DNA from 2 places in the Streptomyces sp. NPDC006476 genome. Region 2 is predicted to be linked to the other one. Evidence: riboswitches for the same ligand, from Rfam matches in the RefSeq annotation. Region 2 holds a riboswitch; the other holds the start of a gene.
The links. Region 2 has a riboswitch for glycine ahead of gcvP (aminomethyl-transferring glycine dehydrogenase). Riboswitches for the same ligand answer to the same signal wherever they lie in the genome.

Region 1: another riboswitch for glycine. It lies ahead of gcvT (glycine cleavage system aminomethyltransferase GcvT); the one in region 2 lies ahead of gcvP (aminomethyl-transferring glycine dehydrogenase).

What each region holds. Positions count from the first base shown of each region.
Region 1 is NZ_JBEXPK010000027.1:38,207-42,615, forward strand. Features, by position in the region: gene glyA (serine hydroxymethyltransferase) at 1-704, opposite strand, end outside; gene gcvH (glycine cleavage system protein GcvH) at 719-1,096, opposite strand; gene gcvT (glycine cleavage system aminomethyltransferase GcvT) at 1,207-2,325, opposite strand; glycine riboswitch at 2,478-2,587, opposite strand; gene ABZZ74_RS28370 (AAA family ATPase) at 2,765-3,433, shown strand; gene ABZZ74_RS28375 (enhanced serine sensitivity protein SseB) at 3,566-4,360, shown strand.
Region 2 is NZ_JBEXPK010000020.1:166,346-170,754, forward strand. Features, by position in the region: gene gcvP (aminomethyl-transferring glycine dehydrogenase) at 1-1,679, opposite strand, end outside; glycine riboswitch at 1,856-1,951, opposite strand; gene ABZZ74_RS23980 (PRC-barrel domain-containing protein) at 2,063-2,440, shown strand; gene ABZZ74_RS23985 (DNA polymerase IV) at 2,493-3,863, opposite strand; gene ABZZ74_RS23990 (MerR family transcriptional regulator) at 3,931-4,409, opposite strand, start outside.

The DNA of each region.
Region 1 (4,409 bases), on a different contig from region 2:
GGACCGCCGAGCGTCTTGTGCGTGGTGGAGGTGACGACGTCGGCGTACGGCACCGGGTTCGGGTGCAGCCCGGCCGCCACCAGGCCCGCGAAGTGCGCCATGTCGACCCACAGGTACGCCTCGACCTCGTCCGCGATCCGGCGGAACTCGGCGAAGTCCAGCTGCCGCGGGTACGCCGACCAGCCGGCGATGATCACCTTCGGCCGGTGCTCCTTGGCCAGCTTCTCCAGCTCGGCCATGTCGACGAGTCCGGTCGCCGGGTCCACGTGGTAGGCGACCACGTCGAACTGCTTGCCGGAGAAGTTCAGCCGCATCCCGTGGGTGAGGTGGCCGCCGTGGGCGAGGTCGAGCCCGAGGATGGTGTCGCCGGGCTGGGCCAGCGCGAACAGGGCGGCCTGGTTGGCGGAGGCGCCGGAGTGGGGCTGGACGTTGGCGTACTCGGCGCCGAACAGCTCCTTGAGACGGTCGATGGCGATCTGCTCGGCGACGTCGACGTGCTCGCAGCCGCCGTAGTAGCGGCGGCCCGGGTAGCCCTCCGCGTACTTGTTGGTGAGGACCGAGCCCTGCGCCTCCATGACCGCGAGCGGAGCGAAGTTCTCCGAGGCGATCATCTCGAGGGTGGACTGCTGGCGCACGAGCTCGGCGTCGACCGCGGCGGCGATCTCCGGGTCGAGCTCGTGCAGGGACGTGTTCAGGACGGTCATGCGGCCTCGACTCCTCAGCCGGCGTTCTGGGCGGTGTACTCGTCGGCGGAGAGCAGGTCGGCGGGCTCCTCGGCGACGCGCACCTTGAAGAGCCAGCCGCCCTCGAAGGGGGCCGAGTTGACCAGGGACGGGTCGTTCACCACGTCCTCGTTGATCTCGGTGACCTCACCGGTGACGGGGGAGTACAGGTCGCTGACCGACTTGGTCGACTCCAGCTCGCCGCAGGTCTCGCCCGCGGTCACGGCGGAGCCCACCTCGGGAAGCTGGGCGTAGACGACGTCGCCGAGCGCGTTGGCCGCGAACTCGGTGATGCCGACCGTCGAGACGCCGTCCTCGGCGGCCGACAGCCACTCGTGCTCCTTGCTGTAGCGCAGCTGCTGGGGGTTGCTCATGGCCTGAATTCTCCTGTACGCGGGGTGATGAGGAATGCCGGGGGGACTGCTGGGGACGTGGATGGGCGGCGGGCGGCGGGACCCCGAAGCGGTGCCGCTCCGCACAGTCTCTACTTCTGCCGCTTGTAGAAGGGCAGTGCCACGACCTCGTACGGCTCGTGGCTGCCTCGGATGTCCACACCGACCCCGGGCGTGCCGGGCGCCGAGTGCGCCGCGTCGACGTACGCCATCGCGATCGGCCTGCCCAGCGTGGGGGAGGGGGCGCCGGAGGTGACCTCGCCGATCACCTCGCCGCCGGCCACGACCGGGTACCCGGCGCGCGGGACGCGGCGGCCCTCGGCGATCAGGCCGACCAGGACGCGCGGCGGGTTCTCCTGGGCGCGGGCGGCCGCCTCGGCGAGCGCCTCGCGGCCCACGAAGTCGCCCTCCTTCTCGAACTTCACCACCCGGCCGAGCCCGGCGTCGAAGGGCGTCAGCTCGGTGCTCAGCTCGTGCCCGTACAGCGGCATGCCCGCCTCCAGGCGCAGGGTGTCCCGGCAGGACAGCCCGCAGGGGACCAGGCCGGCGGCCTCGCCCGCCTTGCTCAGCGCCTGCCACAGCTCGACGGCGTGCTCGGGCTTCACGAACAGCTCGAAGCCGTCCTCGCCGGTGTAGCCGGTGCGGGCGATCAGCGCGGGGACGCCGGCGACCGTACCGGGCAGGCCCGCGTAGTACTTGAGGCCGTCGAGGTCGGCGTCGGTGAGGGACTTCAGGATCCCGGGCGACTCGGGGCCCTGGACGGCGATGAGGGCGTAGGCGTCCCGGTCGTCGCGCACCTCGGCGTCGAAGCCGGCCGCGCGCTCGGTCAGCGCGTCCAGCACGACCTGGGCGTTGGAGGCGTTGGCGACGACCAGGTACTCGGTCTCGGCGAGCCGGTAGACGATCAGGTCGTCCAGGATCCCGCCGTCGGCCCGGCAGATCATGGTGTAGCGGGCGCGGCCCACGGCGACGGACGCGATGTTCCCGACCAGGGCGTGGTTCAGCAGGGCGGCGGCCTGCGGGCCGGTGACGGTGATCTCGCCCATGTGGGAGAGGTCGAAGAGGCCGGCCCGGGTGCGCACGGCCAGGTGCTCGTCGCGCTCGGAGCCGTAGCGCAACGGCATGTCCCAGCCGGCGAAGTCGGTCATCGTCGCACCCAGCGAACGATGCAGGGCATCGAGCGCGGTACGGCGGAGTTCGGTGCTGCTCATCGGACGGTCGTCTCCCAGGGCATGACGGGACAGGGCGAGGTCATTCCTCCCCATCTGTCATCGGTACCTGAGAGGTTCGCCCTGATCACGCGAATGACCGGGCTTGCACCGTGGGTGGGGCCACCGCACGGCGGCCCGCTTTTCAGATGTGCCTCGCCCGCGCGGTAACGGGGCCTGAGAGATTCAAGGGAGGGACTTGCTCCTTCGGCGCCCCAGCGACGTAGACCTACTCGCGTACTGGGGACTCTCCCGCGCGGATTCAAACGGCCGGTATGCAGTTGGCGCGCACATCATTGCACGCCTCGTCCGCTCGCGTCAGACCGCTCTTTGTGACGGGCCTGTGGCCGGAACCGAACGGAACCGCGAGACGCCGTGCATTACCTTCTCTTTACATTCAGTGGGGAGAAGCTTTCCTGACCCCGCAGGGAGGACGATCACGGTGAACAGGCCCACGGCGTACGCCACGACCTCGGCTCTCACGCTGCCTCGGCAGCCCTCGGCCCCGGCCCGCGAGCGGTGCGACGAGCTCCCGGCCCCCGTCGTTCGCGATCTGCGCGACCGCTCGGGCCGCAGCCCGCACGCCCTGCTCTTCGGACCCCGTGACCTCGTCGTCGTCACCGGCCTGCCCGGCAGCGGCAAGTCCACGCTGATGGCCCGCGCGGTCAGGGGCGCCCGCGTCGACTCGCAGGACGCCCGCGACCGCTGGGAGCGCCGGCTGCCGGCCCCGCTGCCGTACGCGCTCTACCGCCCTCTGGTCCGCCTCGCCCACTACGCCGGTCTGCGCCGGGCCGTGCGCGGCGGCGAGGGGGTCGTCGTGCACGACTGCGGTACGCAGTCCTGGGTCCGCGGCTGGCTGGCCCGCGAGGCCCGCCGCCGCGGCGGCACGCTGCACCTGCTGCTCCTGGACGTCACGCCGGACGCGGCGCTGGCGGGCCAGCGCGAGCGCGGCCGGGGCGTCTCCCGCTACGCCTTCCTGCGCCACCGCACGGCGGCCGCCCGGCTGATCCGCTCCGTGGAGCGGGGCGAGCTGCCCGAGGGCGTCGGCTCGGCGGTCCTGCTCGACCGGGACGCGGCGGACGCCGTCGCCAGGATCGGCTTCACCGGCTGACCCCGCGTCGGTCCCACCCACGCGTCCTCAACAGGATCGGCTTCACGGGCTGACCCCTTGTCGGTCCCACCCGCTAGCCTTTCCGGTCACAGCAGTGGTTCCCAGCAGTTCCCAGCAGACGGTCGGACACAGATGGACTTCCCAGCGGATCTCCCCGCGGACTTTCCCGCCCAGGCACACCCCCATCCGCACGGCGGCTGGCCGGGCAACGAACTGGAGGAGGTGCTCTCGGCCTCCCTCGGCATCCCCTCCGCGGGCGGCCGGATCATCGAGGTGCTCGGCCGCAGCTTCCTGTGGATCCCGCTGCCCAACGGCGGCGGTCCGCTCAGCGGTCCCCTCGACGTGCCCACGCTGGAGATCGAGGGCCAGGCCTACGTCCCGGTCTTCAGCTCCGAGGAACAGTTCCGCCAGGTGGTCGGCGGCCATCTGTCGTACACCGTCGCCCCGGCCGTCGAGTTCGCCCGCGGTCTGCCCCCGCAGGTGGGCCTCGCGGTCAACCCCGACGGCGTGGTCGGCATCCCCCTTCCGCCGGCCGCGGTCGCCGAGCTGTGCCGCGTCGGCCGCACCGCCCTGGACGGCCCCGCCTCGGGCGGCCGCGTCAAGCTCTACGAACCGGACTGGCAGGACGACCCGATCGACTTCCTGGCCGCGGCCTCCGAGGAGTTCGCCGCCGTCGGCGTGGTGGCCACGGCCCGCCGCTGCCTCGCCGCGATCGAGACGGCGGACCCGGTGATGTTCGTGGGCGTCGAACTCTCCCAGCGCGAGGGCGACCTGAGGGCGCTTCCGCTGGAGGCCCTCGGCCGGGCGGTGACCAGGATCCCCACCCAGTGGCCGGTCAACCTGGTCCTGCTGGACGTGACCGACGACCCGGTGGCCGTCTGGATGCGCGACCGGGTGCGCCCTTTCTATACGAGGGATCACTTCTGAGCCGCCGCCGGCGGGGGCAACGCCACACCTGGGCTCGCGCACGCACAAC
Region 2 (4,409 bases):
ACCTCGGCGAGACGGTCCTCCAGCTCATGGATGAGCGTGAGGTAGCCCTGCGCCTGCTCGGCGGGGGCGAAGGGGTGCAGCTGACCGAACTCGGGCCAGGTGACCGGCTCCATCTCGGTGGTCGCGTTGAGCTTCATGGTGCAGGAGCCCAGCGGGATCATGCCCCGGTCCAGCGCGTAGTCCCGGTCGGCCAGCCTGCGCAGGTAGCGGAGCATGGCGGTCTCGGAGCGGTGCTGGTGGAAGACGGGGTGGGTGAGGAAGTCGTCCCGGCGCAGCCGGTCCCCGGGCAGGGCCGCCCCGGCGACCGCGTCGAGCGCCTCGACGTCGCCGTCGATCCCGAAGGCCGCCCACACGGCCGCCAGCTGGGCCCGCCCGGTCGTCTCGTCGCAGGCGATCGACACCTGGTCGGCGTCGACGAGGCGCAGGTTGACGCCGTTGTCCCGGGCGGCCGCGACGACCTCGCCGGCCCGTCCGGGGACCCGCACGGTGAGCGTGTCGAAGTACGCCCCGTGCACCACCTCGACGCCCCCGGCCTTCAGACCCTCGGCGAGGATCGTGGCGTAGCGGTGCGTGCGCCAGGCGATGCTCCGCAGCCCCTCGGGACCGTGGTACACGGCGTACATCCCGGCCATGACCGCGAGCAGCACCTGCGCGGTGCAGATGTTGCTGGTGGCCTTCTCCCGCCGGATGTGCTGCTCACGGGTCTGCAGGGCCAGCCGGTACGCCTTGTGCCCGTCCGCGTCCACGGACACGCCCACGAGCCGCCCGGGCAGGCTGCGCGCGAACTTCTCGTGCACGGCCATGTAGCCCGCGTGCGGCCCGCCGAAGCCCATCGGCACACCGAACCGCTGGGTCGTCCCCACCGCGATGTCGGCCCCGAGCTCGCCGGGCGACTTCAGCAGGGTGAGGGCGAGGAGATCGGCGGCGACGGTGACCAGGGCACCCAGCTCGTGCGCCTGGTCGATCACCGCCTTGATGTCGCGTACGGCACCGGAGGCGCCGGGGTACTGGACCAGCACGCCGTTGATCTCGCGCCCGGCGACCTCGGCCGGGATGCCGTCGCTCAGGTCGGCGACCACGACCTCCACGCCCGTCGGCTCGGCGCGGGTCTCGATCACGGCGATGGTCTGCGGCAGCACGTCCGCGTCGACCAGGAAGAGGCCCTTCTTGTTCTTCCCCATACGGCGGGACAGGGACATGGCCTCGGCCGCCGCCGTCCCCTCGTCGAGCAGCGAGGCACCGGAGGTGGGCAGTCCGGTGAGGTCGGCGACCATGGTCTGGAAGTTGAGCAGGGCCTCGAGCCGCCCCTGGGAGATCTCGGGCTGGTACGGGGTGTAGGCCGTGTACCAGGCGGGGTTCTCCATCACGTTCCGCAGGATCACGGGCGGTGTGAAGGTGCCGTAGTACCCGAGCCCGATCATGGAGCCGAGCACCTGGTTGCGGTCGGCCAGCGAACGCAGCTCGGCCAGCACCTCGGCCTCGGTCCGCGCTCCCGGCAGCTCCAGGGCATCGGCGTTCCTGATGACGTCCGGCACCGCGGCGGTGGTCAGCTCGTCCAGCGAGCCGTACCCGACGTGGGCGAGCATCTTCGCCCGGGCTTCCTGGTCGGGCCCGATGTGGCGCTGCTCGAAGGGGATCCCCTTCTCGAGCTCGGAGAGCGGAATGCGATGGGCGGTCATTTGCGGAGGCCTCCTGGTCTGACACGACCTTCGAGGGGCACCACGGCACGGGTACCCGAACGGCCTCCCCCTCTGTCATCTCGACCTGAGAGCTTCACCGGGTCGCCCGAAAGCTCCCGGTTTTCACCGTCGGTGAGAGCGGAAGCCGTGACACCCGCCCTGCTTTCCAGAGTGACCTCGTCCGTGCGGTACGTGTGCCTGAGAGATTCCGGGGAGGATTTGCTCCTTCGGCGCCTCCGGTGTCACCCGGAGGACTCTCCCGCACGGGGTCATCAGCCGTTGACAGAGTACCAGTGCGCTCTACAGAGCGGCTCGAGTGGCCGCGTCGCCCGATGTGCACTTTCGTAGTGCTTACGGATGAGTTGCGACCATGTGGAGGGCCCGTGCAGACCGACATCGATCCGCGCAACCTGATCGGCCGCAAGGCGTTCGACCGCAACGGCACGAAGATAGGCACCATCGACGAGGTCTATCTCGACGACGCCACCGGCGTGCCCGAGTGGGCGGCCATACGCACGGGTCTCTTCTCCCGCGACGCCTTCGTCCCCCTGGAGCCCAGTGAGCTGGTCGAGGGCACCCTCCACGTCCCCTTCGACCGGGCGCTGATCAAGGACGCCCCCGATTTCGGCGTGGGCCGCCACCTCTCCCCCGAGCAGGAACTCCAGCTCTACCACCACTACGGCCTCCACCTGGCCTCACCCCCCTCGCTCCCGGACCGCGACTTCGGCAGACTCGCGGGCCAGGAGGACGCGGACGCCTAGCACCCGCTCCGCCGACACCCAACAGCCGGCCCATCTCACACGCCACCCCAGCTCACACGCCGCCCCCGTCCACCGAGACCCCGGGTCTCTCCGCGACCAACGGCAACGGTTCGGCCGCCTCCAGCTCAGGGTCGTCGACCCGGAACGTCCGCACCCTCCCCGGCTCGGACCACGGCGTCTCGAACCGCACGGTCACTCGCCCCAGCCCGCTCCCCTGCACCCATCCGTGCCCGAACTCGGCATGCCGGACGTCATGCCCCGCGGGCCACCGTCGCTCGACCATGGTCACCTGCTCCTCGACGGGCTCCTCCACCCCCTCGTCCCCGGCATGCTCCATCCCCGTCGTCTCCCCGGCAGCCTGCGCGAACAGGTCCTCCTGGGTGTAGTCGGCCAGCCCGCTCACCCCCACCCCCAGCAGCCGCACACCTCCCGTCGTGTCCACGGCGTCCAGGAGCCGGGCGGCGGCCTCCCGCACCACCGCGGGATCGTCCGTGGGCCCCCGCAAGGTCTCGGACCGGGTCAGCGTGGAGAAGTCGTACCGCCGCACCTTCAGCACGATCGTCCGCCCCGACAGCCCCGCGGCCCGCAGTCTTCGCACGCACCGGTCCGCCAGCCTCTGCACCTCCAGCCCCACCCGGATCCGGTCGTGGATGTCCACGTCGTAGGTGTCCTCGACCGACACCGACTTCGCCTCCCGCTCGGCGACCACGGGCCGGTCGTCGTGCGCCAGCGCCATGGCGTACAGCGCGTGCCCGTGCGCCTTGCCGAGCAGCCGTACCAGCTCGTCCTCCCCGGCCTCCGCGATGTCGTCGACCGTGGTGATCCCGGCCCGCCGCAGATGATCGCCCGTCGCCGGCCCCACACCGGGCAGCGTCCGCACGGACATCGGCCCGAGCAGCGCCCGCTCGGTCCCCGGCTCTATCAGCACCAGTCCGTCGGGCTTGGCCTCCTCGGAGGCGATCTTGGCGAGCATCTTGGACGCGGCGAGCCCGACGGACCCGGTGAGCCCCGTGCCGGTCCGTATGTCGGCACGCAGCTTCTCCCCCACCAGCCTGGCCGACGCCTCGTCCCAGGCCGCCTCACCGGCCTCCAGGTCCACGAACGCCTCGTCCAGGCTCAACGGCTCCACCAGCGGCGACAACTCGTGCAGCAGCCCCATGACCTGCTCGCTGATCGCCCGGTAGAACCCGAACCGCGGCACCAGATACGCGGCGTTCGGCGCCAGCCGCCGCGCCTGGGCCATCGGCATCGCGGACCGCACCCCGAAGACCCGCGCCTCGTACGAGGCCGTGGCCACCACCCCACGCGGCCCCAGCCCGCCCACGACCACGGCCTTCCCGCGCAGACTCGGCTTGGACGCCTGCTCCGCCGAGGCGTAGAAGGCATCCATGTCGAGATGCAGGATCGTGGGCGCGTTTCTCACATCTCCGATGCTGCCCTACGCCACTGACAATGCCCCCGTACGACGTCGGGCGGCCCGCGCCCGCGCCTCAGACTGCCCGGTTGCGCCGCCGCGCCAGCTCGTCCGCCGGGTTCTGTCCGACGAGGGTCTCGCCGGTGTCGATCCGCTCGCCGTGCAGCTGGGACAGCGCGCTCTCGACGTCCCGCCAGACCACCCCGACGGCGATCCCGAAGATCCCCTGGCCGCCCTGGAGCAGAGCGTGGACCTCGTCCGGCGAGGTGCACTCGTAGACCGTGGCGCCGTCGCTCATCAGCGTCATGCGCTCCAGGTCCCGGAAGCCGCGCTCCCGCAGGTGCTGCACGGCCGTGCGGATGTTCTGCAGCGACACGCCGGTGTCCAGGAACCGCTTGACGATCTTCAGGACGACCACGTCCCGGAAGCTGTACAACCGCTGCGTCCCCGACCCGTACGCGGGCCGCACGCTCGGCTCCACGAGCCCGGTGCGCGCCCAGTAGTCGAGTTGCCGGTAGGTGATACCGGCGGCCGCGCAGGCCGTGGGACCGCGGT